3 regions of the Paenibacillus sp. FSL E2-8871 genome follow, and region 3 is predicted to be linked to each of the others. Evidence: predicted binding sites of a transcription regulator. Region 3 holds the regulator's gene; each other region holds the start of a gene.
What was found. The regulator NrdR, encoded in region 3, represses ribonucleotide reductase genes. The targets are predictions, from matches to a motif close to AACACNATATATNGTGTT.

Region 1 (10,992 bases), 6.7 Mb from region 3:
CCATCTAGATCATTGATCGTAATATACGCCATACCAAAAGGTGTGTTGATTTTATAGGTTGCGCCGCGCAGAACCTGCGGACGTTTTTTGTATTGTTTATCCAGCTCTTTAGTAGGAGCTTGAGGTGCTGGGCTTGCCGTTACAACATTTGCTTCAGGAGTCGTTGCAACTTCAACTGCTGGAGCTACCTCTTCTACTGCATCTTCCTTCTTCGAGGTTTGCAGAACTTGTACATCACGGCTACCATCACGGTAGATCGTAACGCCTTTACAGCCCAAATCGAAAGCCATTTCATATAGCTCAGCCGTCTCTTCTACTGTGAAGTCAGACGGGCAGTTGGCTGTCTTGGAAATCGAGCTATCTACCCAGCGTTGAATCGCTGCTTGCGCACGAATATGATCCTTAGCTGACAAATCCATCGAAGTCACGAAATAATCTGGCAGCTCTTCACCTGGATGAGCTTCAAGCCATTCTTGGGCGATTGGAACGAACTGTTCATCGTAGCCAAGGCGACTTTGACGGAAATATTTAAAGGCGAAATAAGGCTCAATGCCTGTCGAGGTGCCTACCATTGTACCTGTGCTACCTGTAGGTGCTTGTGTTATCACTGTAACGTTACGCATGCCATGTTTGCGAATCGCTTCGCCAACCTCTGGATACTCTTCGAGCATATTTTTCATAAAGCCGCTCATTAAGTATTTCTCGGTATCAAAAGCGAGAAAAGATCCCTTCTCACCAGCAATCTCTGCGGATGCAAGATACGCTTCACGAGCCATAAAGCCGTACAGCTTGTCCAGGAACGCCAAAGATTCCGGGCTACCGTAACGGATGTTCAATTTAATCATAAGCTCAGCAAGACCCATTGTTCCGAGCCCCACACGGCGTTCGTTTTTCTGATTCGCTTCATTTTCCGGGAAATGATAAGGTGTCTTATCAATGACATTGTCCAAGAAACGTACGGAATAACGCGTCGTAGTCGCGAGATCTTCCCAGTCTACATCATGATTCTTCTCATCGTAGAATTTGGACAGGTTCACAGCGGACAAGTTGCAGACTCCCCAGCCTGGCAGTCCTTGCTCCCCACATGGGTTCGTACAAATGATCGGATTAAAATACCAGCTGTTGGACATCTGATTGTAGTATTCCATGAACACAACGCCTGGCTCAGCGGATTTCCAAGCGGATTCAATAATGGTGCGCCATACATCACGCGCTTTAACGGTGCGATAATGAATAACGTTTTTGCCCGCAGCCTTCCACTTGTCTAGATCGCCATCCCACACATCGTTGTACTCTGGATCTGTAGTATCCGGAAATACGAGATCCCAATCCAGATTTTCTTTTACAGCCTTCATAAAGCTATTGCTCACACATACCGAAAGGTTCGCATTCGTAACTTGACCCATCGTTTGCTTCACGGTAATGAAGTCCTCCACATCTGGATGCCAGTCATTAATCATGAGCATAAGTGCACCACGACGGCTACCGCCTTGTTCAATTAATCCAGTGGTATAGCTAAACAGACCGCCCCAAGATACAGAACCACTGGAAGAACCATTAACACCTCTCACAATTGCCCGGCGTGGACGTAGAGAGGATAGGTTAATCCCTACACCGCCACCACGAGCCATAATTTCTGTCATTTCAGCCAACGTCTGCATAATGCCGCCACGGCTATCTTTTGGAGAAGGAATTACATAACAGTTGAACAGGGTTAGTTCTTCACTAGCGCCTGCACCAGCAGCAATTCGTCCACCCGGTACGAGCTTCCAATCATCCAGAATCGAACGAAATTTACCCGCCCATTCTTCTTGAAGCTCAGGCGTCTTCTCCACAGAAGCCATAGCTGTAGACAGACGATCCCACATTTCCTCTGGTGTTTTTTCTATATTAAGCGTCAGCTTTTCAACATCTGATTTCACAAGTTCGCCGCTGCGCGTCTTCACGGTTACGATTCTGCCGTTACGTTCTACGATCTCTCCGACTTCCTTCGTGGGAAACTTCGGATCATCTTTTGTTAGAACGAGTACAACATCGCCCACTTTAGCATTATTGCTGTCGGCATCCTTCCAAGCATAACGATCCAAAAATATTTTTTCACTTAGCCCTTCAAGGCGTTGCTTCCGTTCCACTTTACCCAATAGAAAAACCTCCCGCAATGTAGTAAATATTAGTTCCAGTTCAGGTGTGGGCGTACATTTTGTGACCCACAACAAAAACTTCCTTACACTTATCTTCCGTCTTACGGGTGTATGTAGGAAGTTCATCTTGTCAATAACAAATAGCAGCTACGCACTTTAAAAAATCACATTTTCATGCTTTTGTCACAATATATTGTGTGCGTCAGCTTTTAAACTATACCACATATTGTATCGAAGGTCTTTTTCGAAAATAGAGTTAAGCAGCCGAAATATCGCAAACCTTGCCGCGTTTTCTCGCTTTTACTCTCTTTTTTAAAGGCTATCAAGAAAAATAGAAGGTTATGAATTCTCTTGTTTAAGAGCATACTACTCCTACGAATGATGATATGAAATAGCACCTGAGGAGGCTGTACAATGACGCAATTATTCCGTAATTCTCTACCTCACAAAGGTGGAAAGTCAGCGCCTATACTGCCTGTTCCTCTTTCTTTTGACCGGAATTGGCTACAGGATCTAGAACTCAAACTAGATAAAGGTGGTCCGTGGGGAGACTACCGTCTATCCAAGCTTGCTGTGCAAGGTGAACAAACGGGTCTAGTAACCAGCTTCGATGAGCTGCAATGCATGAAGCATTTATCCGGATTATCCCCGCTTCCTCATCAGCTCGATACCGCGCATAAGGTTTTGTTTGAGATGTCGGGCCGCGCGATTCTTGCAGATGAGGTTGGACTAGGAAAGACGATTGAAGCAGGACTTGTACTCAAGGAATATCTTGTCCGCGGTCTAGTCTCTAAAGTGCTTATTCTGGTACCCGCTTCCCTCGTATTGCAGTGGGTCCGCGAGCTGAATGCCAAGTTTGGCATCTCTGCTGTTGCACAGAAAAAAGCATATTCCTGGGGGAATGCGATTGTCGTCGCATCTATGGATACCGCGAAGCGCGATCCTCATAAAGAGATGCTGCTGGAAAATGAATATGACATGTTGATTATTGATGAAGCCCATAAGCTGAAGAACAAGAAATCGACCAATTATCTATTTGTACAGCAATTACGCAAAAAATATTGCCTGCTCCTAACCGCTACTCCCGTTCAGAATGATCTGGGCGAGCTATTTAATTTGATCACTTTACTGAAACCGGGGCAACTAGGAAATCAGGGTGATTTTGCTTCGAATTTCGTCGTTGATAAACGCCAACCTAAGAATGAAGGTCAACTAAGAGACGAGCTATCGAAGGTGATGATCCGCAATCGGCGTGGCGAAGGTCCAGTTAATTTTACGAAACGAAAAGTCCGTAATATTCCGCTAGTTCTTTCACAGGAAGAGAGAGTATTATATGACGCTGTCACTTCTTTTGTTAAAGATCAGTATCAGGAATCAGGCGGCAATCTTAGCAGCATGCTTTCCTTGGTAACGCTTCAGCGTGAGGTGTGCAGCAGTAGGGATGCCGTCTTCATCACTTTAGTTAATCTGATCAAGAAGCTGCCTGCTGATTCGCCGAAACGCGATCGGATGATGGAGCTATTGCAGACACTTCGTACGGTTAAGACCAATACCAAAGCCGAAACAACACTATCTCTCATTCAAGAAATGAATGAAAAGGTCATCGTTTTTACGGAGTATCGCGCGACTCAAGAATATTTGCTTCAGTATTTCCGCGAACATGGGCTAATGTGTGTTTCTTATTCCGGCGGGATGAATCGTGGTAAAAAGGACTGGATGATGGACCTCTTCCGCGGTCGTGCTCAAGTCATGATCGCTACTGAGGCGGGTGGTGAGGGCATTAACCTGCAGTTCTGTCACCATATGATCAACTTCGATCTGCCTTGGAATCCCATGAGAGTAGAACAACGGATTGGGCGGGTGCACCGGTTAGGTCAGGAAAATGACGTGGTTATCTATAATTTGTCCACGCAGGGCACGATTGAAGAACATATTCTGCATCTGCTACACGAGAAGATCAATATGTTCGAAATGGTCATTGGCGGGCTGGATGTGATTCTGGAGCGTTTTGAGAAGAAAGAATCGCTGGAGAAAAGTTTATACAAAATCATGCTCGAATCCCGCTCCGATGAAGAGCTGCGACATGAGTTAGATCATATCGGTGAATCCCTAAGTGAGTTGACTCAGGGTATTAAAAAGGAAAGTGAGACTTCGACATGACCCTCAACTCACAGGAAGTACGTAAACATGTAATGGATTATCTGGAGGCGACAGAATGCTCCATTATTGAAGTATCGCCCATTCACGTAACTGTAAAGCTATCGCCAAGAGCTGACAGAATGCTTACAGATCGACCTTATTATTGGGGATTCGTGGAGCGTACTGGTGTTGATCCGGAGACACTCTCCTTCACTTTTGTATTTGATCCGGAAAAATACGATAGCCAGGCAGCTATAGAAGTTCCGCCAACGGTAAATCGCAGCATCGGAGCATTGAATCCGCCAATTACCGAAAACCCAGCGATGGGTGCCACAACAGATGCTGAGGCTAGCGCAGATCTATTGAATCCAACATCACCTGAATCTAATGTGGTTCATGTCCCCTCCTCAAATCCAGAAGATAGCATCCTAGCCCGCTACTTCGGTATTGTACCTGCATTGCCCCGAATTGGGCCCGGTATGATAAGACGTGAAGATATCATCTATGGTAGCAAGCGCCTGCAGCAAATTTGGAGTGCGGCGCAAGATGAAGGGAAATGCCTTTACTTATTTGAAGATCCCGGTAGCAGGCAGCGGAATACACTCTTCTCTGCAGCTTATGAACCGTGGCTCGGCGTCTGCTATAAAGTGGAGATGAGCTGCGATTTGAAACGGGAAGAACTGCATTATCTTGGAATATCGCTGACAAAAGGGACCATCATTGATGACTTTAACACTAAGATAGCCTCGCGGGAGATGATCCCCCGTTTACCAGAAAACGTCCATATTCAGCCTTATGAATTAACAGTGACAGCCGCTACAGATTTATTAGAGGCTCATCTTACCTCTCATCTTGCCGAACTCGATTACAATTGGGCAGAACAGGCACGTGAGCGTCTTAGAATCGAGCTGGCTATCATTGATATTTATTACGGAGAGCTGCTGAAAGAGCCTGATGAAGAAAAACGTTTAGGCACTCAAGAGCAGTATAACCGTCGTCGACAGGAGACCATTTGGCAATATGAGCCGCAAATTGCAGTTTCTGCGATAACCTACGGACTGTTTCATCTGCGAAGCCTATAGAATGCGACCCTACTCGCTAAAAGCAGGCAAAAAAACAAGAGAACTTCCGCCTTCAAGCGCGACAGCAAGCAACAGCCTTTTTATAGCCTGTCCACTACAATAGAGTAAAGCTTAACTTTCCTGACATTTCTTAACAAAGAAAGGTGATCGACGCCATGAAAATAAGTTTGCGGCGGAGGCTGAAACTTGCGGGTCAAGGATGCCTCCTCCTGCTTCTAAGCTTTGGACTGTTTGTATCCAGTTCTGGTTCCCCTTCAGCGCTGGCGCTGGCCAGAGTAAGTGTGATCCAGTCAGTCACGCAGGATGCAATTCCTGTATTGAAGATGAGTACCTTACCTTCACCCAGTACGGTCCAAGAATTCGCTAAGGCTACATTGAACAAGCTCGCTGCAGAAGCTCCATTTACAGCCTGGAAGGATGCAAGGATAGAATATTATCCCCTTGGTCCAGGTACTCATGGCTGGCTTGTAAATGTAATGAAGGGTGAAGAGCGGATCGGATACATGATCATTTCTGCCACAGATACAGGCGGATATATGCTAAGTGAATATGGAGCCGGCACTTACGGACTCCCATACAGTTTAAATGATCTGCGCCAGTTTTTGGTGCAGAAAGGTCTCATTACATCATCTTTTCCAGGAACAATAAACCTTACTGCTTTATATGCACCACTTCTACCGGTCTGGAAAATAACCATTGACGAAAAGACGGTTTACATCAATGCTTCCGTACCGCAAATTTTACCTTGGACACTGAGCAAGGCAGAAGAAGTCCTTAAAGAGCAGCCTCCAGCAACAGATGTAATTACTAATCTTAATCCTGACGTATCACCGCTATCGGCCTTCAATAGTGGAGGGTCAGATGATCCTTACGAAGATATCCTTTGGCTGACCGCTCCTAAACTAACTACAGTGAGCGGTGACAATATCGCACTTCTGATCAGACCTAAAGAAAGCATCGCTTATCAAGCTGCTGGACGAAACGACCTTGTCGGGGCACCATTTATGATTACAGGCTATCAGAGCTGGCAGCCTTCTCAAGGTCAAGCTGAGAACAATAAAATTACCGTATACGCGGCCTCAGGCCCTGAAGGAAAACGATACTTACCACTCACTGCACTACAAAATAATGGAACACTGCATAAGCTGCCAGACAGAACGACCAAAGCACTCGGATATAATCGTTAACACAAGCATAAACGCCTTCGGCGTCCTTATGAGGACGGTAAGTGTTTATGCGAGAAATAGAAGGATAATTTATAACGTAAGCATATAAATTCTTATATTTAAACAAATGCAAATAACCTTCCACTGCCACCCATGAATAATGGCACTGGAAGGTTATTTGCTATTTATACCTTTATTCTTTTTTGCCATGACTCCACTTGCTTCGCCAGATAGACCACCCAAGCGGGAGCATGCCAAACCATTTCTGTGACCACGGCTGCTTCGTAGCCGCTCTACGAGCATGAATGGCACGCGGATCCTCGATATATACGACTACCTTCTCCGTTATATACTTTACAAGCTCATCGCCACCGGAAGCCATTTTAACACCTCCTAAAAATGTAAGTGAATTCAGATTATCAGCATCCGTTCCATGGTCTTAGTGTGCACCACTCCACTTGGATCTAAACTACAGACTTCTGATTTGTCGAATAGGTTTACCTATTAAAGCACAATCTAACAAAGAATCCAGAAGACGTTATTCACTTGCAAGGAGGCGTTTCACTTGAACAACTGGAGAAAACAACCCTTTCCCAGTACAGCAGCTGTTCTATGCGGCTTTCGAATCACTCTAACTACCCTAGGACTACTAATGTTGTTTATGGGCAGCTCCTTAGCCTCCGCGACACCAGAGAAACCCGTGATGAAGGATGACCGTCAGCATTTATTAGGTCACGGACACCGTATGATCCTAATTGATGCGGGACATGGAGGCATCGACGGTGGAACTTCCTATGGTAATATTCTTGAAAAAGATATCACCTTAGATATCTCACGTCGATTATTTCTACTTCTGGGTAGCGATGGTTTTGATGTTGCTTTAAATCGCAATGGAGATTATGCCCCTAGTGATGAAAACCGCTGGCTGCGTAGTAAATCTCGACATCTGCGGGATCTTGCACAGCGTAAAGAGCTTGCTGAGACATTACCTGCTACTGTAGTGGTAAGTATCCATATTAACTGGGCGCCTTCCCCTTCCAAACATGGTCCACTTGTATTGTACCGTCAAGAGGGTCGTAGCTTCATGCTTGCTAAGTCCATTCAGCATCAGCTAAACAATCTTTACGATGTCGAAGCACATCCAAGACCAGGCAAACCCTTTTATTTACTCAATAAAATAACCGCCACAACTGTTATCGTTGAGGCGGGTTTTGTAAGCAGTCCGACTGACCGCGCAAAGTTATGCACCCCTAAAGGGCAGCAACAAATCGCTGAAGCCATCGCTGATGGTATTGTAGCTTATCTTATGGAAGTTTAAGTTGGGAGCTCCATTTCATCTCGTTTTTAACCAGATCAGAAATCCCTATAAACTCAACATTGTCTTTCATCTGTTCAATACCGCTGCGGATTCCTGCGGCGGTCTCTTTCCCAAATACACCAACATGACCAATCGTTACACAAAATCGTTGATCCTTCGCCATGTCTTTGACGAGACCCATTTGTTTCAGAACATGACTTGCTGTATGTGTGTCATCTAAAAAGATATGGTTCTCTACGCGTGGCAACCCCATACGATAAGCCATATTGCCAGCAACGGAACGGTAGTTGGTCTTGCTGTCTACAAAAAATAATCCTCGTTCTTTGCATACAGATAAGATCACTGCCATAATCCGCTCATCTCCGGTAATTTTCGAACCCATATGGTTATTTATCCCGATCGCATAAGGAACATTATCGAGTGCTGCCTCAACCTTTTGTCGCACTTCCTCATCGGACATTTTGGCCAATATGGCTCCTGGTCCAAGCCATTTAGGATTACCTTGGCGCGGCTCCATCGGCAAATGAACCAGAACATCATCTCCGCGTTCATGTGCGCGGGTGGCATCCTTTACGGATGTAGGTAAAAAAGGCATGACGGCTACAGTAAGCTTTATCGGTAACGAGAACATTTCATCTGTCCCCTTCATGCCATTGCCGAAATCGTCAATAATGATAGCGACCTTATCACGTTTGGGTGCACTCTCTTCAAGCTGCGTATTTGTAGCGTTGTCTTTAGACGTGGCAGCAGAGACAGCCGGCGTAGCCGGAACAATTGTGGTAATCAATACTGCAGCAACAGCAAGCCAATTCAGTAAGCAACGTTTAACCTTTCGACTGTCCTTCATCAAGAGGAACGCCTCCTTCGTCTTAAACAATTGTTCTCATTGTTTGGTTCACGAAGGTTTAATATGTACGGGGAGGGTTCGCAAAAATTTACAATCGAGCTGTTGCTAATGCCCGCGCTTGTCTGTGGCAAGGATTGCTTCCAGCACATCCACAGATTGAACTTCAAATGGCATATTCTTCATTGGGCTATCCTGGGAGCAGCTAGCTTCTGCCACCACCATTAATTTATCCATATCGCTACTGGTAATCCCAAGCTCCTTAAGTGTAACGGGAAGGCCGACTTTTTTGCAGAAAGCACTGACCTGAGCGACCTCATCTTCTGAAGCCTTCTCCAAGACCAACTGCACGATCGTAGCAAAGGCAACCTTCTCACCATGTAGCACATTCCTGCATTCCTCATACAGGGTCAGTCCGTTATGAATAGCATGGGCTGCAGCAAGCCCACCGCTCTCAAACCCAACGCCGCTCAAGTAAATATTAGCTTCAACAATATGTTCCACTGCAGAAGAGGTGATCCCCTGTTTTACATCCAGGAGTGCGGATTCACCTTCAGCAAGAAGTGTGTCCAGACAAGCACGTGCTAAAGAGAACGCTGCGATTGTGCTAGTCCCGCCTGCATGAGTAACCGCTCCTGATTGACGGCAAGCTCTTGCTTCGTAATAGGTGGACAAAGCATCACCCATTCCAGCCACCAGTAATCTTGCAGGGGCTTTAGCGATGATATCGATATCTGCGATCACCATATCAGGATTTCTTTTTAATGGAAGGTAACAGTCGAAGTCACCTTCGTCCGTATACAACACTGATAAAGCGCTGCAAGGTGCATCCGTCGAGGCCACTGTGGGTACAATAACTACCGGGAGATCCGCCATGTGGCTTAGTGCTTTTGCCGTATCTAGGGTCTTGCCGCCACCGATTCCTAAGATAACTTCAGCGTCCTTCAGGCCAAGTTCTAGCACTATCTCATCCACCTGATTACGGCTGCACTCACCCTTGAATTCGCGCATCATAAGGGGAATATCGTTCACTTCAAAGCTGTGTAAGATATCCTCCTTGTACATGGAAAAAATATAAGGATCTACAATCGCAAATGCTCTTTTTGCGCTCAGCTGCAAACAATAATCTCCCAGCTTACGAATTTCGCCATACCCCTGAATATATTTAGTCGGTGAACATATGATCTGCGTCATGGTTTCACTCCTCTTTTTGTATATTCTTTTATTCTAAGGAGTGTTGCTTCAGACTGGCTATAAAAAAAGATGCTATAGACTTTTGTCTCAAATAAATCCGCCGTTCACACGAATCGTCTGGCCCGTAACCCACTGTGATTCCTTACTGGCTAGAAACAGAACTACACTCGAGACGTCCTCAGGCTCACCTAAGCGTCCAAAAGAATTCATACTCCCAACATTCGCAATCTCTTCAGCTGACTTCCCAACTGTGAAAAGCTCCGTATTAACAGGACCTGGTGAAACCGCATTAATGGTGATTCCTTTTCGTCCAAATTCTTTAGCTAACTGACGAGTGAATTGTTCCACTGCTCCCTTTGTTCCCGCATAAACGCTGTAGGTTGGGAACATCTGACCTGTAACCGATGTCGAGAAATTAATGATCCGTCCGTTCTCACTCATATGTTTAGCCGCTTGCTGGCAAGCAAAAAAGGTACCCTTCACATTGATGGCGAACTGTTTGTCGAAGTCTTCTTCCGTCATACTCGCAATCGGCTTTGTGATCATAATGCCTGCGTTGTTAACGAGAATATCGATTTGTCCATAAGCTTCCAATGTGGCTTGGAATAATTGTTCTAGCTCTGCCACTTGGCTGATATCCGCTCGGATAGCGATAGCTTCTCCACCCTTTTGCTTAATTTCGTTCACAACTTCCTCTGCCTTGCTTGGACTGCTTGCATAATTAACAACAACCTTCGCACCATGTAACGCCAAGTTCACCGCAATTTCCCGTCCCATACCTCTTGAAGCTCCAGTCACTAATGCAACTTTTCCAACCAAATTCTGATCCATCATTTATTCCTCCTATTCGTTTGCCTTTCTTGTTGGTCTGATTATAAATCGAACACTCGCAAATAACAAGTGACAATTATTATTTTTTGTCATTCTACACAATTATTCTCCAGACGCAAAAAAACCTTCCGATCTTCATCAAAAGGTTTTGTCCATCATTTTTCTATTATGAAATATGCTATAACAATTTATGACGAAATTCCGGAAAGCATCAAATCCCAAACGGAGGCAAACTCCTGATCAATCGAACCCGATTGCCACTCTTTCGCGTGAGCAG
Region 2 (10,992 bases), 580 kb from region 3:
ATTAATAGCCGGTGATCTAACCGTTATCGTTGATTACAGCCAATTTGTACACGAATTGCTGTCCGGTAGTGTAATGCTGCTGCTCGATGGGACATCCACCGCTCTCCGGATCGGCTTACCAGGCTGGGAAGATCGCAATGTAGGTGAGCCCAGTTCCCAATCGGTTGTTCGAGGTCCAATGGAAGGATTCACTGAGAATTTACGGACGAATACGGCACTGGTTCGGCGGAAAATAAAAGATAGCCATTTATGGCTGGAAACCGTTCAGATCGGAAGGGTAACTCAAACCAGCGTATCCATTATGTATCTAAGCAACATCGCGAATAAGGAGTTGGTGCAAGAAGTAAAACGCCGTCTGAATAAAATTGATACGGACAGTATTCTCGAGAGTGGATATATTGAAGAATTTATTCAAGAGACGGTATTTACACCATTTCCTACCGTATACAACAGTGATCGTCCAGATACGATTGCAGCAGGTATTTTGGAAGGAAAAGTGGCCATTATTGTTGATGGAACTCCTTTTGTACTGTTGGTACCCACATTTTTTGTGGCATTTTTTCAGTCTGCTGAGGATTATTACCAAAGGGCTGATATTGGTACATTGCTGAGATTAGTTCGTTTTATTTCATTTTTTATTACTTTGCTTGCACCTTCATTGTATGTTGCGATAACTACGTATCATCAGGAGATGATACCGACCAATCTTGTAATTAGTTTAGCTGCCCAGCGGGAGAGTGTTCCTTTTCCTGCTTTTGTCGAGGCGCTGATCATGGAAATGACTTATGAGATTTTGCGGGAGGCCGGGGTGCGGATACCCAAAAATATTGGACAGGCGATTTCCATTGTCGGAACGTTGGTGATAGGGCAAGCAGCAGTTGCAGCGGGTTTTATTTCATCTGCAATGGTCATTATTGTATCGCTTACAGCCATTTCTAGCTTTGTTATTCCGGAGACAGGAATGTCTATAGCTGCGCGGATGATCCGTTTTGTGCTTATAGCTTTGGCCGGATTTATCGGATTATATGGAATTCTATTCGGTATTTTTATCATCGTACTGCATTTGTCGAGTTTGCGTTCTTTCGGAATGCCTTATATGAGTCCGCTCGGACCTTATAATTCAAAAGACTTAAAAGACTCTATCTTTCGCTTTCCGTGGCCTTTTTTAAAAACAAGGCCTGCTGAGAACAAGACGCAGAACCTATTTCGTCAAAGTACTTCTAGTGATGAGGAATCAACGCAATGAATAAAAAATTAGTTAGAGGCGTTCTCCAATTGATGATAGCTCTCCAATTTACGTTAGTGCTAAGTGGCTGTTGGGAGAGAAAGGAGCTGAATGAGGTAGCCTTTGTCCTGGGGTTAGGGATCGACAAGGCTGAAACGGGTTATACAGTTTCGATGCAGGTCGTTATTCCATCTGCGATTTCCTCACAATCGTCTGGAGGAGGGGGAGGCACTGGAGTTCCAGTGGTTGTTTATAAATTTACGGTACCTACGTTTTATGATGCACAACGTAAGTTGAATCTGGATAGTTCCAGGACGAGTTATCTTGGTCATATCCGGGTGTTGGTTATTGGGGAGGAACTTGCCCGCTCCGGAGTGGGCGAGATACTGGACGTATTTAAAAGAAGTCGGGAAGCTCGAATGGATTTCTACGTTATGGTTGCCAGAGATACAACCGCCAGCGATGTCTTGAATGTCCTTACACCTATGGATAAATTACCAGCGAACAAATTATTTAGTTCCCTAGATAATTCTTATAAAGATTCAGCAAAAACAGTCGCTGTCACGCTGGATGATTTTATTGAAAATTTATTGGCTGAAGGTGAACATCCTGTACTGACCGGAGTGGAAGTTATGGGAGATCCCAAAGAGGGAGGAGATAAAAGCAATGTAGAGCGAACAATGCCTAAGGCGAGATTGGAATACCATACTGTAGCTGTGTTCAGAAAAGACAAACTGATCGGTTGGCTAAATGAGGGTGAAACGATTGGTTACAATTATATCAACGATAAGGTAACCTCACATTCTGGCTCGATAGCAGGGGAAGATGGAAAGCCTATTGTTATCGAAGCGATCCAGGCTTCAACCAAACGCAAAGTGAAAATTATTGATGGGGAGCCGCATATTTACCTTGACGTTAAGACGCTTTGCAACATTGAAGAAGTGCAAAGTACAGAAAATTTGGAATCGGAAAGCACCATAAAACGTTTGGAAAAGGAAACAGAGGAACGGATTATAGAGCGGATGCAAAACACTGTGGAGCAAGTAACTAATCGCTTCAATGTTGATATTATGGGATTTGGACAATCGATCTACCATGCCAGTCCTAAAGCCTGGACAAAGCTACAGCAAAAAAAAGGCGACGATTACCTCAAATCATTGCCCATCCATTATAGTGCCTCAGTAGTTATTAATCGCGTAGGTCTCACAGATAATTCTTTTCTTGAAAAAATCAAGGAGTGAGTCGAATGGTGTTATTGTTTTTTTTGGTGCTTGCTGTAGGTTGTATGGCACTTGATTTGCCTAAATTAGTGCGAAAGCGCCGAGTACGTGATCTTAGCGTATATTTTATATTTTGGATTTTGGGACTTGGCGCGACCGTATGTGCTTTGTTAAAATTGAACATCCCGAGTCCTTTGTTTCTGATTATTCTTATCTATAAGCCAATAAATAATTTATTTGGAGTATGGTTTCATTAACAACGACGGATTTACAAATTATCAAACCCCTTAGAATAAGCATCGGATAAAACTTCTGGTTTATCTGATGAAATTCTAAGGGGTGTTTTTTTTATGACGATCAAAACCAAATTCTCAATTGTTGCAAAAGTAGATTAAAATATTCATTGCTATATACAATTAAATACAATAAAGTTGTCATATAGAGGATAATTTTGTCGATTTTTCTGCAAAAATGTTCCAATCCATATTGCATCAGGCGATATTAGGGTCTATGAGGTTCGAATCCTCCTCCTGAAAAAGACATAAGAAAGTGGTGCGCATATGAGTAGCAACAGATTTGAGAACAAAGTAGTTATTATTACAGGTGCAGGTACCGGAATCGGAAAAGCTACAGCCTTAAGAGTAGCAAGAGAGGGCGGTATTGTAGTAGTTGCCAATCGTTCAGATGCCGGCGCTAACACAGTTGAGGAAATTAAGGCTCTAGGTGGGGAAGCGATGTTTGTTCGGTCAGATGTTTCTCTCGAAGCAGACTGCAAAAATATCGTAGATCAAACATTAGCAGCTTATGGAAAAATTGATTGCCTATATAATAACTCAGCAATTACAGGAGACAATACGGATGTTATAGACTATGATCCGTTGTTGTTTCAAAAAGTGATTCAGACAAATCTCACTAGCCAATTCTACATGTTGCATTATACATTACCTCATATGAAATCTGGAGCTTCCGTTCTAAACTGCTCCTCTTTGCATGGTATTTTTATCGGGATGGCCAATGATGCAGCTTATTCAGCAAGTAAACATGCTATTGTGGGGATGACTAAATCAGTTGCCAAAGAAGTGGGTCACCGTAACATTAGAGTAAATGCCCTTTGCCCAGGACCTATCCCTACACCAACCATGAACAGATATGAAAAGCTGTTGTCTGATGATGTAGAGATGCTTCAATCTCTTATCGCTTCTGGAACGGCTCTGGGTAGATACGGTACGCCTGAGGAAGTAGCTGCGTTTGCATGCTTCCTACTAAGTGATGAGGCTTCGTTTATTACAGGTACAGCACATGTGATTGACGGGGGCTATTCCGCAACAAAGTAATCACGGATTGATTTACTTATATAACAACTAATATATAGTATTAAAGGCTTTGCGGCGTATTCTGATTCCAAAAACCTGAAGGATGACTGGATTGGAATCGGAAGTCGCACGCAGAGCCTTTTTTAGTTGTCTAAAATAAATAGATTCTTCGTATGTTGGCAAATTGAATGCTTGCAAGAGACAGCAGATACACAAAAATGAATGAATTAAGGAAAATATGACCATGGATATGTTGGAATTTGTAGAAATTTGTATTTTAATATAAATAAAAAAAGAAATTTGTCGATAATAATATAGGTAATATGTATTAGTTAATATTCTAGAAAGGGTGTTGTTATAAAAACGATACAGGAAGTAGATGTCGTCGCCCTGAAAAAGCCTGGGGCGGGTATTTTTTGTCTGTGAAGTTACATACATTTCATCTCTATTATTAAAAAATAACGTTAAAACTTGGAGGAAAAATAATTATGTCATACACAATTAAGTACAACCAAAATGAGAACCATATCGATGTAGTATCTATTGATTTTTCAGCTGAAGATGTTCCAGGATACCTGAAAGATTTTGAAAATATCATGAAGCTTGTTAAACCTAAATTTACAGGAACAACTGATGTAACTGATTCTAAAAGTGTACTTACTCCTGAGGTTGCAGCTATGCTAGCCCCTACTGGTGCGATGGCGAGTGAAGCTGGTCAAGCAGGATGGGCTTATGTAACTAAAAACCCAATTTGGAAGATGCAATTGAAACGTATTTTTGGTAGAGATTTTGCAGATGCTTACGATACCTACGAAGAAGCTAGAACATACCTGAAAAGCTTGCAATAATCTAATCTTACAGTTAGCAAAAAGTGCGGAGAATTTTCTCCGCACTTTTTTGCTTTATCTATATTTAAAATTGAAAATCTTCATCTTTCAGCGGTTCCACGTTAAGCGCCCGGACGTATCCGTTACCTTTTTTCGAGAAGAAATCATGCTGCTTGGTGTGGGTACTGATGCCATTCTGAACAATCGGGTTGATCTCTTCCTCGTCGAATAGCGGATCATGCCCCAGATTCATCATGGCTTTGTTAGCATTGTATCTAAGGAAGGTCTTGACCTCGTCCACCAGTCCGATGGGAGCGTAGATCTGCTCGGTATAACGTTCTTCATTCTCATGTAGCAGTCTAAGGAGGTCTACCAGCTTCTGGTGTAGCTCACGCTGCTCGTCATCTGGTAGCCCGTCAAAGATCTCCTGCGCCAGCACACCGACATATACGCCATGGATGCTCTCATCCCGCAGAATAAGGTCGATGATCTCACCGCTGCATGTCATTTTGCCTTGGCCAGCTAGATAAAGCGGGTAGAAGAAGCCACTGTAGAACAAGTAGCTCTCGAGCAGCACTGAGGCTGCCATGGCAAGGTACAGATCTTTGGGTGAATCTATTTTTTTGTAATATTGTGATATGGTCTCTGCCTTGAACTGCAGATAAGGGTTCTCTTCAACCCAGCGGAACACACTGTCAATCTCCTCTGTGGAGGACAAAGTGGTGAAGATGCTACTGTACGATTTGGCGTGAATCTGTTCCATCATGCCCATAAAGCCAAGCACAGCCTTGCGCTGAAGACCTTCGACATGCTCCATAATCTGCGGCATACCTACTCCGCCTTGAATCGTATCCAGCAGCGTGAGTCCGCCGAGTACCTTCATATAGGAGTCCTTTTCTTGCTCACTGAGCGTGAGCCAGGACATTTTATCATCGGATAATGGAATTTCATCGTCCGTCCAGAATTGCATAATGTTCTGATTCCAGAACATCAATGAGAAATCGTCGTCAGGACGGTTCCAGTTAACGGCTTGGATAGCGGTCATAATATGGCAATCTCCTTTTCTGCGGCTATAGCCTTCCAGTTAGATCGAGCAGGTGAGGCATTCCTCAACGGACAGCTTTTTGGTCCGGGTGTAATATAGCGACTTCAGGCCTTTATGCGCCGCGTACAGATAGGAGCGGGCCAGTTCTCTGGTGGAGACATCGCTGTTCACATGCAGAACGGTCGAGATGCCCTGGTCGATGTGGGGCTGAATTTCCGCGATCAAATCGATCACCTTGAACTGATCCATTTGGTAAGCTGATTTATAGAAAAATACATTGTCTGGACGCAGGTACGGCATCGGATAGTAAGTCGTTGAATTGGCATAAGTCCGGGTCTCAATCTGCTCTACAATAGGCATAACGCTTGAAGTAGCATTTTGAATATAGGAAATGCTGGCTGTCGGCGCAATTGCCAAACGGTATGCATGGTACAGGCCATTTGCTTTTACTGCATCCTGCAGTTGTTCCCAGTCCGCAGGGGATGGGATAAAAATATCTCCGAACAACTCTTGTACTCTTGGCGTTACAGGGCGGTAATCCGTAGTCAGGTAACGCTCGAAATAAGCTCCTGTAGCATAATCAGAAGCCTCAAATCCATGGAAGGACCGGCCGGTTGCAGCAGCGATCTCCATGCTTTTCTCCAGTGAATGATAGTTCATGGTCATGAAGAAGGTCCGGGCAAAATCGCGAGCCTGTTCGCTCTCATAAGCGATCTTGTTCTTGGCCAGATAGCCGTGCAGATTCATGACACCGAGACCGACGGAGTGCATCTCTTTGTTAGCTTTGGCTACGCCTGGGGCATTAGAGATGCTGGTCATATCGCTGACTGCAGTCAAGGCGATCATACCTTCATGTACCGATTCACGGATTTTGCCATGCTCCATCACGTTGACAATGTTTAAGGAAGCCAGATTGCAGCTTACATCACGGCGGATGGTATCTTCCTGTCCGTAGTCAGCAATTTCTGAGGTCTCCTGCAGCTGGAAGATTTCCGTGCAGAGGTTGGACATTTTGATCTGTCCAACGTTTTTCAGGGCATGAGCCTCATTGGCGTTGCTCTTGTTCATAATATATGGATAGCCAGATTCCAGCTGGATCATGGCGATTTTGGTCAGCATATCCCGTGCGCTCATGGCCTTTCTCTTTTTGACACGTGGATCGGCTAGCAGCTTATCGTACATTTCATCCAAATCCATGTCATCAAGATGCGTGCCATAAGCCTTGTACACACTGTAAGGGGCAAATACATGGAGCGGTTCATTGTCCTTCGCCAGCTTATAGAAGCGATTCGGAATGATCAGGCCGATGGACAGGGTTTTGAGTCTTGTTTTTTCGTCGGCGTTGATCTTCTTACTGTCGAGAAATTCAAGAACATCCCATCCAAAAATGTTGTAGTAGGCGGCTCCAGAACCTTTACGTTGACCCATCTGGTCAGCATAGGAGAAGCCGTCTTCCATCAGCTTGAGCACAGGTATAATGCCCTTCGCCGCATCCTCGACACCCTTGATTGTCTCTCCGCGGGAACGGAGCTTGGACAGGTTGACAGCCACACCACCGCCGATCTTCGACAGCTGCATGCAGGTATTGAGCACATAGTTGATCGAATTAAGCGAGTCGTCCATTTCGATAAGGAAGCAGGAGACAAGCTCACCGCGACGGCTCTTGCCGGCATTTAAGAAGGTTGGGGTCGCTGGCTGCAGACGCTGCTCCATCATCGAACGGGCAAGCATGCCGGCAGTAGCGGCGTTGCCGCGTCCAAGATGAAGGGAGACTGCCGCCACACGGTCCGGATAATGCTCCAGATATTGCTTGCGGTCATTGCTTTTTACAGCGTAATCCGTATAGAACTTCGAAGCTGCCATATAGGATGGAAAGCTGAAGTTGTAAGAATGGGTAATTTGGTAGACATCTTCAATCTCAGCCAAGCTGTACTGTTCGTAAAAATTTTCGTAGAAATCCTGTTCAATCATATAATCAACCTTGGCTTTTGTATTCGCAAAAACCAGGCTCCGCCGTTCTACATCCCGCATAAATTCGGCTACTGCCTCAAGGTCTTTATCCAATTGAAAGAAACCACTTTCGTCTCTCTTCATCAACATGTTGTTTAGTTCAATATGCCGCAACTCGGCTCACCTCCTGTTTAATTCGTTCCACATCACCAAATGTGCCCGATAGCTCAAATTTACCGATAACTGGTACATTGTACCGATCTGCAATCAAGTCTGCGCTATGCGCGAACAGCTCGCCCCAGTTCTTGTTGCCGCTGGCGGCGATGCCTTTCAAATTGGAATAATTGTTCTTCAAGAAAGTAGACACCTTCTCTGGAATCTGTCCAAAGCCGGTGGTATATGTAATAAGCACATAGGGCTCGTCAATGGTCATATGCTCTTCAATCTGCACAGCTGGCAGCTTAAGCTTACCAATGAAGCGTTTGACGTTTCCGGTTTTTGAATCGTATGCGACTAGCATGGAGTCTCTCCCCCTGTATATATTACTGTAAAGATTGAATAGATAAGCTATAAATACTGGAAAATCATATGCATACTATATTTAGTGTGCGTTGTTTATTTTAATCACTATATGTTGAAAAGTCAACATGAAAAGTGCATCCTAACTAGTTGGAAATTGGTCTAGTAAACGCTCTATTAAAGTGTTAATATCACGAAAATACGCAGGTTGGAGCGGTTTGCTAAGGCAGCTGTGTTGTTTTTTGTGATGGATCTTACTGCATCTTTTTTATCATGACAAATTAGCGTCACTCCGTTGAGCAGAACTGTAATAAGAGTAAGATTAGCTGTATTCACTGTATGTTCAGGCAAGCGGAATTGAGGTTTACTAGAGGGGGAACAAGACCAATGAAGGAGGAGATAGGTTATGACTCAAGCGATGCAGCGCCAGCAAGCGGTAACTATCCATAAAAATGAGGTGTTCGCTTTAACCGCAGAGCAGCTTCAACCTCAGCTTATTTACCGGGATTGTAAACCGAAGCAGATAATCCGGGTTGTAAAGAATGAACTAGCGGTGCATGGCTGGCAGTCAGAATCGATTCAAGGTGCAGAGGCTCTTTCTGCCATTGCTTTTGGTAAAGGGGAGGAGGTTATTCTAGATTTCGGAGAGCATCTAGTGGGAAGGCTGGCGATTCGGATTATTCCAATAGGTAGTCCCCCGGATGCTCCGTTACATCTGCAGATCACCCTCGGGGAAATGCCGGTGGAGATGGCTGAATCCTTTTCTGAGTATGACGGATGGCTAAGCAGCTCGTGGTTACAGGAAGAGCGAGTTCATCTGGATATACTGCCTTCATCACTAAATCTGGATCGTCGATACAGCTTTCGGTATGTAAAGCTTAAGGTACTTGATACGTCACCGAAGTATAAAGTATCCTTTGCTGAAATTAGTTGTACAGCGGAAACTTCGGCTGACCGCTCCCTTCAGGCTCCGTTGGGCCACACAGATCCTGAACTGCAAGCCATTGATGAAGTCAGCGTTAAGACGCTGGAAGAATGTATGCAGGAGGTCTTCGAAGATGGACCTAAGCGGGACCGAAGACTGTGGCTTGGTGACCTGCGGCTTCAGGCGCTGGCCAATTACGAAACGTTCTCAGGCAATGATCTGGTTAAGCGATGCCTGTACTTGTTTGCAGCTTATCCGGATGAGCGGGGTCGGATCACGGCTAACTTGTTCATGAAACCCCAGGTCATACCTGACGATACGTATCTCTATGATTATTCACTCTTTTTTGTATCTACACTTCATGATTATTACTTGGCTACAGATGACCGGAACACGCTGGAGGAGCTGTGGCCATCTGCTTATCGGCAGATAGAGCTGGCTTTAGAACGATTGGACGAGCGTGGCATTGTGACCGACGATGAGACCTGGTGGGCTTTTATTGACTGGCATCCGGATCTGAACAAACAGGCCCCGGCGCAGGCTATCTTAATCTATAACTTGAAATGCGCGCTGCATCTGGCCGTTCTTCTCGGAAATGAACGACAGGATCGTTTACGGCAGACGATTGAAGAACTTACGAAGGCCACTTTGGATCACTTATGGGACTCTGAATTAGGCTATTTTGTTAGTGGTGATATTAGGCAGGTTTCATGGGCTTCTCAGATCTGGATGGTGCTTGCCGGAATCGTTGAAGAAGAGCGCGGGAAGAGACTATTGCTACGGCTTCAGCAGGATTCCGCTCCCATTCCGATGACCACACCCTATATGGTTCACCATTTTATTGAGGCACTGATTCAGATGGGCGAAAGGGATACAGCCATTTCGGAGATCAAGAAGTATTGGGGGCAGATGATTAAAGACGGGGCTGATACGTTCTGGGAGCTGTATAATCCAAGCGACAAGAGCTTTTCTCCCTATGGCAGTCATTTAATTAATAGTTATTGCCATGCTTGGAGCTGTACGCCAACGTATCTGATCCGCAAATATCAATTATAAGCAGATGCCTATTCGATATCAGCTCGAACAGCCTGAGCACCGTAGCAAATGGTGTCTCAGGTTGTTTGGCTCTGCTTGCGGTACAAAAGCGGAGTAACTTCGTATCGTTCCGCGAATTTTTTGTAGAAAAAGCTTAGGCTTTCATATCCGCATTCTCCGGCTATATCTCCAATCGGTCGATCACTGTTAGCGAGTAAGAGCGCGGCATAAGCCATACGATGCTCTTGTACCAACTCACCAAACGTTTTGCCTGTGCTTTTCTTAAGTAGATTGCTCAGATAATTGGGATTGAAATTAAAGCGTGTGGCCAAATCCTTCAAGGAGCAGTTATTAAAATGATGTTCCAGATATTGTAGGATTTCCAGCAGATCGCCCCGTTTAGTGGTAGGTAATCCACTGGGGGCGGTGTTCTGGTTTAGAACCCGCATGAGCTCGGTAAACACGATGACCATATAACCGTTGATCATGTCCGCGGAGAAATCACGGGGATCAAAGTACTCGCACATCATGCTGGCGAGAATATGGTGAAGGTTATGACTGTTATCTGATCGGAAGACAAGGTAACGGTCATGGGCTGCAGCGGGAGATTGGGCGTTGATCAGAAAATCACTTAATCTTCCGTCAGAACCCAGCCGGGTCAGAAATGCCGCGTTCAGTGTTTCCTTTCGCATCAAAATATTGATCAAAATATCGTCTTCATTAAGTGTAAAAATTGAATGGGGTACGTCCGTATCCAACAAGCAAATCTGGCCTTGAGTCAGCTCTACGACGGATCCGCCAATAGTCTGACGGCAGCGGCCTGAATACATATAATTTAGTTCGATAAATGTATGCGTATGCTCCGGCATATCGGCGAACCGGTGGTGCTTGCTGATATGATAATCGCCCTGATTAAAAAAATGATGTACCGGT
Region 3 (10,992 bases):
CCGCAATCCAGATTGACCACTTCCACATTGGGCACGAACTTTGTCAGGTTTTCAGACTTCGCAACCACGTCCCGGTTGCCGTAGATCATGAGGGTCGGCTGCTGGATGATTGGGTTCACTTTCGCCAATAAGCGCCAGTTGCGGTCAAGGTTCCTGTACCAATTTATGCTGCCCGTGAACCCTGATGTTTCAAAAGCGGAGACGTAAACGTCCAGCTCGCTTTCGCTCAATACGGGCTCACCGAGCGGTGTTTCTGCTCTGGCGAGATTGATCAACGCCATACCTGGCTCAGGTGCTCTGAGAGGCTCGTTCTTCCGGTACAGGTTGCGAAGGAACCTGTATGTATTGTCTTCGAATACGGCGTCCGCGACGCCTGGCTGTCGATTGAAGTGGACGAAATAGAAATCGCCGCCAAGTATTTCTTCCATAAACTCGATCCAGGGTTTTTCTCCGCGCTCTTGGTAAGGCAAGCTCAGATTTATCACTTTATTGACGCGGTTTGGATGCAACAAGGTCAGTCCCCAAACGACGAATGCACCCCAGTCATGACCGACAAAGGTAGCGTCCTCGTATCCATAGTGATCGAGAAGCGCGATGAGATCACCCGACAAGTGTTCAATGTCATAGTCTGTTACTTCGGTCGGACGGGATGAGTTGCCGTAACCCCGCTGGTTGGGGACGATGACATGGTAGCCCGCTGCGGCAAGTGCGTCCATCTGATGGCGCCAAGAAAAGGCATGCTCTGGCCAGCCGTGGCAGAGTACAATAGGTTTTCCTGCGTTTTCTCGGCCTGCTTCAAACACTTCGAGTTCCACACCGTTGGCTGAAATAAGGGTGGGCTTGGGAAAATCGGTTGGATTAAACATTAAATTATAACCTCCTTCTTGTGATACTTGTAGTATAATGGATAAAAGGTGACATCAAGGTGTCACCGTTCTGAAATCATGTAAAAAAAGAGGGCAATTATGGACAAAGTGGAGAGACTCATTTCGATTATCATGATATTGCTGAAAAAAGAGGTTGTTTCTACAACGGAATTCTCACAACTATTCAATGTCTCCAAAAGAACGATCCTTCGCGATATGGAAACATTGAGCTTATCGAACATCCCGATCTACTCTGTCAATGGGGTCAAAGGGGGCTACGGCATAATGGATGAATACAAGGTTGATAAACGCCTTTTAAGCAGCTCCGATTTACAGAATATATTAACTGCGCTCGGCGGATTGGAACAAATCCTCCGTACTGAAGAAGTTGAAAGAACGATAAAAAAAATAGAGGCAATGGTTAGTCCATTGTCTCTAAATCGTTCCATTCAACTGTCGTTTTATGATTGGGAAGGTCGGTCCGAGATTCTTGAAACCTTAAAGACATGTCAAGAATCCATTTCAAAAAAGAGGCTGGCTTCGTTTGATTATACAGATAAGGACGGGGCTGTAACGGATAGAATGGTCGAGCCCTATGAGCTGCATTTTAGCGAATCGAGTTGGTACTTGAAAGGATTCTGTTTACATCGACAGGGATATCGAACTTTCAAGTTATCTCGGATCGATCATATTACTATGGATGAACGCGCGTTTCATCCTAGAGACGATTGGTCAGAGCAAGTACACGAAGCAAATTATCTACCTGAATTCGTCACGATTAAGGCATGGATATCGCCTAGCATAAAAGATCAAATCATCGAAAGGTATGGTCGAAGAAGTATTGAAGACCATAGTTCTGGATTTTTATTAGCAACCATTTATGTCCCACAAAATCGTATGGGATTTCAACTTTTAGCAAGCTTCGGCACTCATCTAAAAGTTGTAGAGCCCAAAACCTATGTTGAAGACTTTCGAAATTATTTATATCAAATGATGGAGAACTATTCCTGATATATTTAGCATTTGTATTTCTTTTAATAAAATTGGAGTTAATTCCATTGCAAATAGTTGTGTAATATATTTTCATAATTTGTAGTTAAGAAAAGCTTAAAGTCCATTTGTTTCAGATCCATATAGTTATGAAGCAAATCATTTTCCACTTTATTAATTTTTCTCTGTACAGTAACTGCTATATGTTCTTGAATATCTTCTTCTTGGACTGTTGTATATTTTTTCAAAGCATCAATTGCCTGCCAGTAATCGTATCTCTGTAAATCTTGTTCTACAGCTAACTTTACAAAAGACGTATCACCTACGGCGTATTTCTCAGCTATTTCCCTTATTAAACTACCCCAATCTGGCACATTAAAAGGTATAGATAGCCCTGCACCGATAAAAGGAACAATTCTATCTTCATTATAATCTTTACATAAATCATCTAAATGCACACTCATATATGTCTCATCTTTCAAATGGGATAGATTTCTTTCATTGTTTAATAGTACCAAATTATGTGAATGTTTCATAGTTGAGTTGAGCTCTGTTCATTTCCTAATTCCATATAATAAATAATACACTCTATTTGTGGTAAGCTTCGTCCTAATTATAACTAAAAGGCAGTATCCTTTCCTGCTTCAAGAATACTGCCTTTTAATATCATTATCTTTTATTTAGTTTAGGTATTCTCTATTATTTGTCAACACGGTATGTTGACACTACACACTCCACATGGCTTGAGTAGTAGTCGCAGACAGATGTATTTGTGTTACCTTAAAATATTGAAAGGAATATTTATCCACTTCACGTTATCAACTCAGTAATTGATTCTTAATCATCGGGAAACTGATCAAAAGTCGCATAAACAGCAAAAGAAACGGCATTTCTGCCGTTTCTTTTGGATGGACTCTCAGGGGCTCGAACCCTGGACAAATAGATTAAGAGTCTACTGCTCTACCAACTGAGCTAAGAGTCCATATGAAGTTTGGTGGAGCCAAGGGGGATCGAACCCCTGACCTCATCGCTGCCAGCGATGCGCTCTCCCAGCTGAGCTATGGCCCCAAACGTAATTTTCAGATGTATGTAATCACACATTCTAAAATTCAGTTCGGTGTATTTAAGTCATTCTGACAAATCCAAGCGCCGTAGGCGACTCCTATATAATATAAAAAATCGCCTTCGCTGTCAACACTTTTTTTAGTCATTAGACTAGCCACAACTCTACAATCTGTCCAAATCCCCAGTGCTCTTAGATAGCAGACCCTTCAGTTCCTTCATAAACATGTTAATGTCCTTAAACTGGCGGTATACGGAAGCAAAGCGAACGTAGGCGACTTCATCTACTGGATAGAGCTGCTCCATAACCAACTCACCGATCTGTTGGCTCTCCACCTCAGCTACGGCGATACCGCGTAGGGATTTCTCTACCTCAGATACGATCTTCTCTAGACGTTCTACAGAGACGGGGCGTTTCTCGCAAGCACGGATAAGACCACGCAGTATTTTATCACGGCTGAACTCCTCGCGGCTGCCGTCTTTTTTGATCACGATTAACGGTGTTTCCTCGATCATTTCAAAGGTTGTAAACCGTTTGCTGCAACGCTCGCATTCACGCCTGCGGCGGATTGACTTATTCTCATTCGCTGGTCGCGAGTCCAGTACTTTAGTATTTGTGTGATCGCAGTAAGGGCATTTCATAAGCTTCATCACTTCCTATTACATAATGTTTTTAGTCCCGGTATGTTAAATATCCGGCTTTTGAAGGGCTATTTCATTTTTTCCAGAAATCACCGTTTTTTTATTGTAATGATTATGGCAAGTCCGGCACATAATACAGTTACCAACAGAGGAGGTGAACAGCAATGAGCCAAAACAACAGCTCCAATAACCTTGTAGCTCCAAATTCCCGTGGTGCTTTGGAACAACTTAAATATGAAGTTGCCCAAGAACTCGGAATCACGCTTTCCCCAGATGGTTACCAAGGCAATAAAACTTCTTATGAAAATGGTTCGATCGGTGGTTACATCACTAAACGTCTTGTAACCCTGGCAGAACAACAATTGGCAGGTCAATACAAATAACCTGTCCACATAAGCTTACTGAAGAAGTATTAAACGATCGCAAGATCGTTTAATGCTTCTTTTTATACATAACACGGTTTTAGAATTCGTTGTAAATATCCGTGTACTGATCATAGTAATAGTTGACGCGCTGTACATAATGGCGGGTTTCACCAAACGGAATATCCTTAATCGTAGCATCCGTTCCATCCCAGATCCCCTCATCCAGCCATTTTTGAACTTTACCCGGTCCAGCATTATATGCAGCGATAACCGCTGTACGTTTACCTTCGAATTGACGGGATAATGTTGAAAGATACCAGGTACCTAGTTCAATATTTGCTGATGGTTCATGCTTTAGCTCCTCCATAGAAACATCAGGAAGCTTGGCCTTTTCAAGGGCCCATTTGGCGGTATCCGGCATAAGCTGCATTAAACCTATAGCACCTTTTTTGGATTCTCGTCCAGTTTTGAAGTTCGTTTCCACTCGGATAATCGAAGCCACTAGAAATGGGTCAATATCGTACGTAACGCTGTGCTTACGGATCTCATCTTTATAATGGATCGGATAAAACCAGGACATCCAGTTCGTACTCAGAAACAATATCGCAGTAAAACCAATGAATAACAGAAGAAGGACTCTTTTTTTACGTAACCATTTCATGATAAGCCCAGCCTGTCCCAAAGAACAGCAACCTGTTGCTCAGTGTGCGCAAGTTCGCCACTGTTGTCAATGATATAGTCCGCTTTGTTACGCTTCGCTTCAATATCCATCTGTGCATTTAAGCGTGCTTCTGCTTGTTCTATAGAAAGTCCGTTACGTTCCATTAATCGAGCGATTTGCACTTCACGAGGCACGTAGACCACCAGTATTTCATGGAACATGTTCTCGAGTCCTGATTCGAAAAGAAGAGGGATATCCACAATGGTTAACTTCTTTGGATCTTCTTCCTCCATGCTGTTCATACGTTCTTTAATCTCCCGCCGGATTGCGGGATGCGTCAGATTGTTCAGGGCTTGCAGGGCCGCCGGGTCTTGAAACACAATGTCCCCCAGCTTGCCCCTATTCAGTGTGCCATCCGAAGAGAGGATCTCGCTTCCGAATTGTTTCACAGCCGCAGCCAGCACCTCATGACCGGGGAGCATAACTTCTCTGGCGATCACATCCGCGTCAACCAGCCTCGCTCCCTTGCTCACAAGCAGTGCGGACACCGTGCTTTTTCCGGATGCAATGCCTCCGGTTAAGCCAATAATCATGTACTCACCTCATAATAGCTTCAGTATTCCCATTGTAATTAATAATAACGCGGGTAGTGCAGCAGCATGCTTCATCCAGTAGTTCCCGGCGAATCTTAATCCAGTCTTCATGCCCAGCAATAGAAATGTACCACTAAACAGAGCAATTGTAAGTGATGTCCATATCGGATTGAACCCCAGCAATGCTGCGCCAAGTCCAGCTCCAAAAGCATCTAGAGAGAGGGCAATCCCGAGCAGCATAGCCTCCATCGAAGAAATACTCCCGGAATCATCCATATCTGCAGAAGACGGAGTACGCAAGATCTGTACAACAATCCCCAATCGTCGTAACTCAAGGGAAAAGACAGCCGACTTTGCCTGCTCAGGAGCCATGGTAACCTGTTCTACAACATCTTCAGTATCAACAGCTACCTCTGCCCGAGCTTCTGTGGATAGCACATTTTCTTCACTACCTACTTTACGCTCACCTGTCTGTTCCTTCTCTTTCTGCATTAACATCTGGACGAGCGACCAGCACCCCATTAGCACGAGTATAACAGCGCCAACCTCAGAAGCTGCATGTGGAGACACTACCTTGGCAAGCAGAACACCCACTTGCATAGATACACAGATAACTACCCCCGAACAAAGCGAGATAATCAGAATGGAGAGCAATGGTATTTTCATTTTACGCAGTCCATATGTAATACCAACGCCAAAACCATCCAAACTCAAAGCAAAAGCTAGTAATATTAGTGAAAAAAATGGGCTGAGCACCCGCAATCCCTCCTGTGAAGAACCGGAACACTGAAGAATACACTTCATTCAGCTTCCGTTCTCTATTAAGCATTCTTCACACAGTATATGGGCGGGACAAGTAGTGGGTGCCAACCTAATTACTTCTTCAGTTTTCAACCTTACGCTGACAGCTTGGACAATAATGCGTGCCGCGGCCACCTACAACCGTTTTCTCAATCATCGTTCCACAGTGGTTACACGGCTGATCTTTACGACCGTAAATCAACAGCTGTTGCTGATAAGTGCCGCTCTCACCTTGACCATTCACATATGATTTTACAGACGAACCACCAGCGTTTACCGCTTCCGTTAGCGTACTGACAATAGCGTGATGCAGCTGATCAAGTTGCTCATCCGAAAGATCTTTGGCGCTGACTTCAGGATGTATCCCTGCACGATGTAACGACTCATCTACATAAATATTACCTATGCCGACGATATATTCCTGATTCAGCAGCAGTGATTTAATTTTTGTGCTTTTGCCTGATACAATCTGCTTAAACCTCTCCGGCGTAAAGGATGGCTCCAGCGGCTCCTGTCCTAGCTTATTAAGAGGAGGCAGCTGGAGGTCTTCACCAATCTGAAAAAGATGCATTGTACCAAACTGACGAACATCCGTGTAACGCAGCTCAGTGCCATCGGTAAAATGGAATATCACATGCGTATGCTTGTCCAGTGGATCTTCGTTCGAAAAAAGTCCGTAACGGCCCTCCATCCGTAAATGAGATACCAGCACCAAACCGTCTAACACGATACGCAAAAATTTCCCTCTTCGTTCAACATTAACAATGCTATGACCTGCGAGCAGGTTGGCAAAAGCCTGAATATCATCCGGCCGCTGAATAATCCGGGCCAACCGGACGGTTACACTCTCTATCTGCTTTCCATTAACTAAATCATTCAGTGTTCTCTTGACTGTCTCTACTTCCGGTAATTCCGGCATGATGTCTTCACCTCAACTACATTATAGCTGATATGCACACCTTAAAGGGAGCCTATTTCGCTTCGTACCAGTTGCTACCAAAACTTACCTCTGCTTTAAGCGGCACCGATAACTGCAATGCTCCACCCATTACTTCCGGCAAAAGCGTCTTCATGAGCTCCATTTCATCCTCTGGCACCTCGAATACAAGCTCATCGTGTACCTGAAGCAACATACGGCTCTTTAGCCCACGTTCAAATAGCGCCTTGTCCATATGCACCATCGCCAGCTTAATAATATCAGCGGCAGTTCCTTGTATAGGTGTGTTCATTGCTGTACGTTCCGCAAAAGAACGCAGATTAAAGTTCTTGGCATTAATCTCAGGCAAGTAACGACGGCGTTCCAGCAGCGTGGTTACATAACCATGTTTCCTTGCATCAACTACGATATCATCCATATATCGACGTACACCTTGGTATACCTCGAAATACTGCTCAATAAATTGAGCGGCTTCTTTGCGAGGAATATTCAAGTTCTGCGACAGACCATAATCACTGATTCCGTACACGATACCAAAGTTAACGGCTTTAGCAGCACGACGCATATTGCTATCAACCTGATCGGCGGTAACTCCAAATACATCCATCGCTGTCTTCGTGTGAATATCCATATCATGGAGAAAAGCTTCCTTCATCCGCTCATCACCGGAGATGTGCGCAAGTACCCGTAGTTCAATCTGCGAATAGTCCGCCGCCAGAATGGACCAGCCCGGTTCGGATGGAACAAACACTTTACGGATTTTACGTCCTTCTTCTAAGCGGATTGGAATGTTCTGCAGGTTCGGAAATTGGCTGCTAAGCCGTCCTGTCGCAGCAATCGTCTGCCGATAGAATGTATGCACCTTCCCTGTTTTCGGGGAAATTTCCTTGAGCAGCCCCTCTACATAGGTGGATTGCAATTTGGCAATCGTGCGATATTGCAAAATCAAACGTACCACGTCATGATAAGGCGCTAGTTTCTCAAGCACCTCAGCATCGGTGGAATAGCCTGTCTTCGTCTTCTTAACAACAGGCAAACCTAGCTTAACGAATAAAATTTCACCCAGTTGCTTTGGTGAATTCAAATTGAACTCCGTGCCACTTAATTCGTATATTTCAGTGACCAGCTTAGAAATTTGAGCTTCGAATTCTTTACCTAGCTCTTTAAGATCCTCTTCGTTGACTGCGATTCCTTGTTTCTCCATATCCGCGAGAATACGTGATAAAGGCATCTCCAAATCTTCGAACAGTCCGGTCATCGCTGTCTCGACAAGCTCCTGCTGTTGCTTCTGAGCAATCCCAAGTACCGCAGCACTCTTACGTGCGACGTGATTTCCTAAGATTTCAAGCTCAGGAATCTTATATTTGGCGCCTTTACCAAATACATCTTCATCAGGTGACAATCTTGGCAAGCCGTATTTCGTAGCGAGATCGTTTAGGTTCTGATTAGCTTCCGTCGGATCCAGCAAATAAGCCGCCAGCTGCACATCATGGGCAGCACCTGCAAAAGCAATCCCCTGCCAATGCAGTGCCAAATCAGCACGGTGAAGATCATATCCGCTCTTCGGAGCCTTCTCATCTCCTAACCAGTCGCGTAGCTTCGCAGCCGCTGGTTTCTGTAGTAATTCAAACGGCACATAATAATGTCGCTCCAGAGTAGATAGCCCTACCCCGATCACCTCGGCACGATGCGGATTATCCCCATTGGATTCTACATGCAGCGCCGAAATACTAGGGAGCGCTTCATTTAGCGCCTCAAGTTCATCTTCACTCACGATCGAAATATCAAGTGTAGCAGCTTCTACTTCCGCTGCACCCTCTTCTCCATCAGCTACTGGAGCATAGGCACTAAGTGACAACCTTTCCAGAAGTGATTTGAATTCTAATTTTGCGAGAGCGGGTCCTGCTGTATCCGCAGAAATTCCGTTAAAGATCATATCTTCCCACGAATGCTCAAGAGGCACTTCACGATAGATGGTTGCCAGTTTCTTACTCATGACAGCGTCTTCCGCGTGAGCTTCCAGCTTTTCTTTCATTTTACCTTTAAGCTCACCGGTTCCTGCTAATACACCTTCAACCGATCCGAATTGATGCAACAGCTTGAGTGCTGTTTTCTCACCAACACCCGGAACGCCCGGAATGTTATCACTCGCATCACCCATCAGTCCCTTAAGGTCGATGATCTGCTCGGGTGTTAAATCATATTTCTCACGAATTTGTTCTGGTCCATAAAGCTCAACCTCAGTAACTCCTTTGCGGATCAACGCAACGGTCGTATGTTCGGAAGCCAATTGAAGCATATCCTTGTCTCCCGACACGATCATAACCTGCCGGCCAGCTTCATCTGCTTGGCGAGAAATGGTTCCAATAATATCATCGGCCTCATAATTGCCAATTTCAAACTGCGGTACACCCAGATTTCTGAGCAAATCTTTCAGCAGTGGAAACTGCTCGGAGAGCTCGGGAGGTGTCTTTTGCCGACCGCCTTTATAATCCTCATAACCTTCATGCCGAAATGTGACTTTCCCTGCATCGAAAGCAACAATCATATGTGTCGGCTTGTGTTCTTCAATTAAACGGAGCAGCATCGTTGTGAAACCGTACACCGCGTTCGTCTGTTGCCCTGCTGTATTCGTTAGCGGGGGCATCGCGAAGAATGCGCGGTAAATAATATTATTTCCATCTATAAGTATCAACTTGTCCATAGTGCACCTCGCCTTTTTCATGCTTACTTCTTACATCTTAACATATGGCCTGTCCAAGTAGAAACGGCTATACAACAAGTAGCCGTCCTAATATAAGGACGGCTACTCAATTTACCTAAAAATAAACAAAAGATGTGAAGGTGCAAGTAATGGAGGAGAGGTTTGGAACTGTAGGAGCAGAGCGCCCGCCTTTGTCTCTGGATTTACACCACTAAAGGTGGTTAAAATAAAATAAATCTGGAGACAACAGCGACCGAAAGTCCAAACGCTCTCTGTAATTACCAGCCACTGAACATCTTTTGCAAAACACTACTCATTCAAATCTGGACGACTACCGGTAACCAGGTAAACTACGCTTTCACCAATGTTAGTAGCGTGATCGCCAATCCGTTCGATATAACGGCCTACCAGTGTCAATAACATAGCTTGGGATACTGTCTCCGGCTTTGTTACCATATAAGAATACAACTCATTGATCATTGCACCATATAACTGATCGACCTGATCATCATCCTGTGCCATTTTATAAGCCAGATCAGTGTTCTCATCCAGGTAAGACTGGATCGCCTCATCGATCATAATTGTCACGATTTCAGCCATACGAGGAATGTCTACAAGGGGCTTAATCAGCTGTTGGCCTTGAAGACGCATGGTCGCCTTAGCTACATCAATCGCCAGATCCCCCATGCGTTCCAAATCGCTTGATATTTTGAAGGCAACGATAATGCGGCGCAAATCCTTAGCTACGGGCTGCTGCGTAATAATTAAGCGTGAGCCAATTTCCATGATTTTATCTTCCATGGCATTCAGCTGTAAATCCGCTTCAACGACTTCCTGTGCGAGCGTTGTATCTAGATTTTGTAATGCATTAATTGCACCTTCAAGAGCATCCTTAACATGCTCACCCATCTGCTGCAGCAGACTGCGCAGCTCTTCCAAGTCTTTATCAAATTCTTTTCTGCGAATCATAATAAGAGCGATCCTCCTCATTAACGTATGGTCAGCTTGCCATTTCCAGGGACGAACACCCTTTTAAATCTGATCAGCCGAAACGTCCGGAAATATAATCTTCAGTGCGGGAATCTTTAGGGTTCGAGAAAAGCACCTCTGTGTCCGCCGCCTCTACAATTACACCATTTAAGAAAAACACGGTTCGACCGGATACACGTGCGGCCTGATGCATGTTATGAGTTACCATAACAATGGTATACTCACTTCTTAGTTCCTGAACAAGCTCTTCTATCTTGAGAGTGGATACAGGGTCGAGCGCAGAGGTTGCCTCATCCATTAGCAGAATATCCGGCTGTACCGCTAGCGCTCTAGCAATACAAAGCCGCTGCTGCTGTCCACCAGACAAGCTAAGGGCAGATT

Region 1: NYE25_RS00725 (adenosylcobalamin-dependent ribonucleoside-diphosphate reductase) is a predicted target of NrdR. The motif match lies at 2,324-2,341, and genes of this name have one in related genera.
Region 2: nrdI (class Ib ribonucleoside-diphosphate reductase assembly flavoprotein NrdI) is a predicted target of NrdR. The motif match lies at 8,172-8,189, and genes of this name have one in related genera.

What each region holds. Positions count from the first base shown of each region.
Region 1 is NZ_JBBOBV010000001.1:130,600-141,591, reverse strand. It holds gene NYE25_RS00725 (adenosylcobalamin-dependent ribonucleoside-diphosphate reductase) at 1-2,141, opposite strand, end outside; gene NYE25_RS00720 (DEAD/DEAH box helicase) at 2,556-4,301, shown strand; gene NYE25_RS00715 (YqhG family protein) at 4,298-5,362, shown strand; gene NYE25_RS00710 (hypothetical protein) at 5,518-6,549, shown strand; gene NYE25_RS00705 (YqzE family protein) at 6,722-6,910, opposite strand; gene NYE25_RS00700 (N-acetylmuramoyl-L-alanine amidase) at 7,094-7,846, shown strand; gene NYE25_RS00695 (divergent polysaccharide deacetylase family protein) at 7,833-8,693, opposite strand; gene NYE25_RS00690 (glycerol dehydrogenase) at 8,799-9,884, opposite strand; gene NYE25_RS00685 (SDR family oxidoreductase) at 9,972-10,715, opposite strand; gene NYE25_RS00680 (TetR family transcriptional regulator) at 10,904-10,992, opposite strand, start outside.
Region 2 is NZ_JBBOBV010000001.1:6,201,314-6,212,305, forward strand. It holds gene NYE25_RS27905 (spore germination protein) at 1-1,246, shown strand, start outside; gene NYE25_RS27910 (Ger(x)C family spore germination protein) at 1,243-2,466, shown strand; gene NYE25_RS27915 (hypothetical protein) at 2,472-2,702, shown strand; gene NYE25_RS27920 (SDR family NAD(P)-dependent oxidoreductase) at 3,006-3,779, shown strand; gene NYE25_RS27925 (hypothetical protein) at 4,247-4,606, shown strand; gene nrdF (class 1b ribonucleoside-diphosphate reductase subunit beta) at 4,671-5,630, opposite strand; gene nrdE (class 1b ribonucleoside-diphosphate reductase subunit alpha) at 5,670-7,754, opposite strand; gene nrdI (class Ib ribonucleoside-diphosphate reductase assembly flavoprotein NrdI) at 7,741-8,100, opposite strand; gene NYE25_RS27945 (alpha-L-rhamnosidase-related protein) at 8,506-10,080, shown strand; gene NYE25_RS27950 (AraC family transcriptional regulator) at 10,137-10,992, opposite strand, start outside.
Region 3 is NZ_JBBOBV010000001.1:6,782,175-6,793,166, reverse strand. It holds gene NYE25_RS30385 (alpha/beta fold hydrolase) at 1-866, opposite strand, end outside; gene NYE25_RS30380 (helix-turn-helix transcriptional regulator) at 966-1,877, shown strand; gene NYE25_RS30375 (hypothetical protein) at 1,916-2,320, opposite strand; tRNA gene NYE25_RS30370 (tRNA-Lys) at 2,766-2,838, opposite strand; tRNA gene NYE25_RS30365 (tRNA-Ala) at 2,849-2,924, opposite strand; gene nrdR (transcriptional regulator NrdR) at 3,084-3,560, opposite strand; gene NYE25_RS30355 (alpha/beta-type small acid-soluble spore protein) at 3,725-3,943, shown strand; gene NYE25_RS30350 (lytic transglycosylase domain-containing protein) at 4,023-4,586, opposite strand; gene coaE (dephospho-CoA kinase) at 4,583-5,179, opposite strand; gene NYE25_RS30340 (MntP/YtaF family protein) at 5,189-5,935, opposite strand; gene mutM (DNA-formamidopyrimidine glycosylase) at 6,063-6,899, opposite strand; gene polA (DNA polymerase I) at 6,952-9,621, opposite strand; gene phoU (phosphate signaling complex protein PhoU) at 9,931-10,590, opposite strand; gene pstB (phosphate ABC transporter ATP-binding protein PstB) at 10,664-10,992, opposite strand, start outside.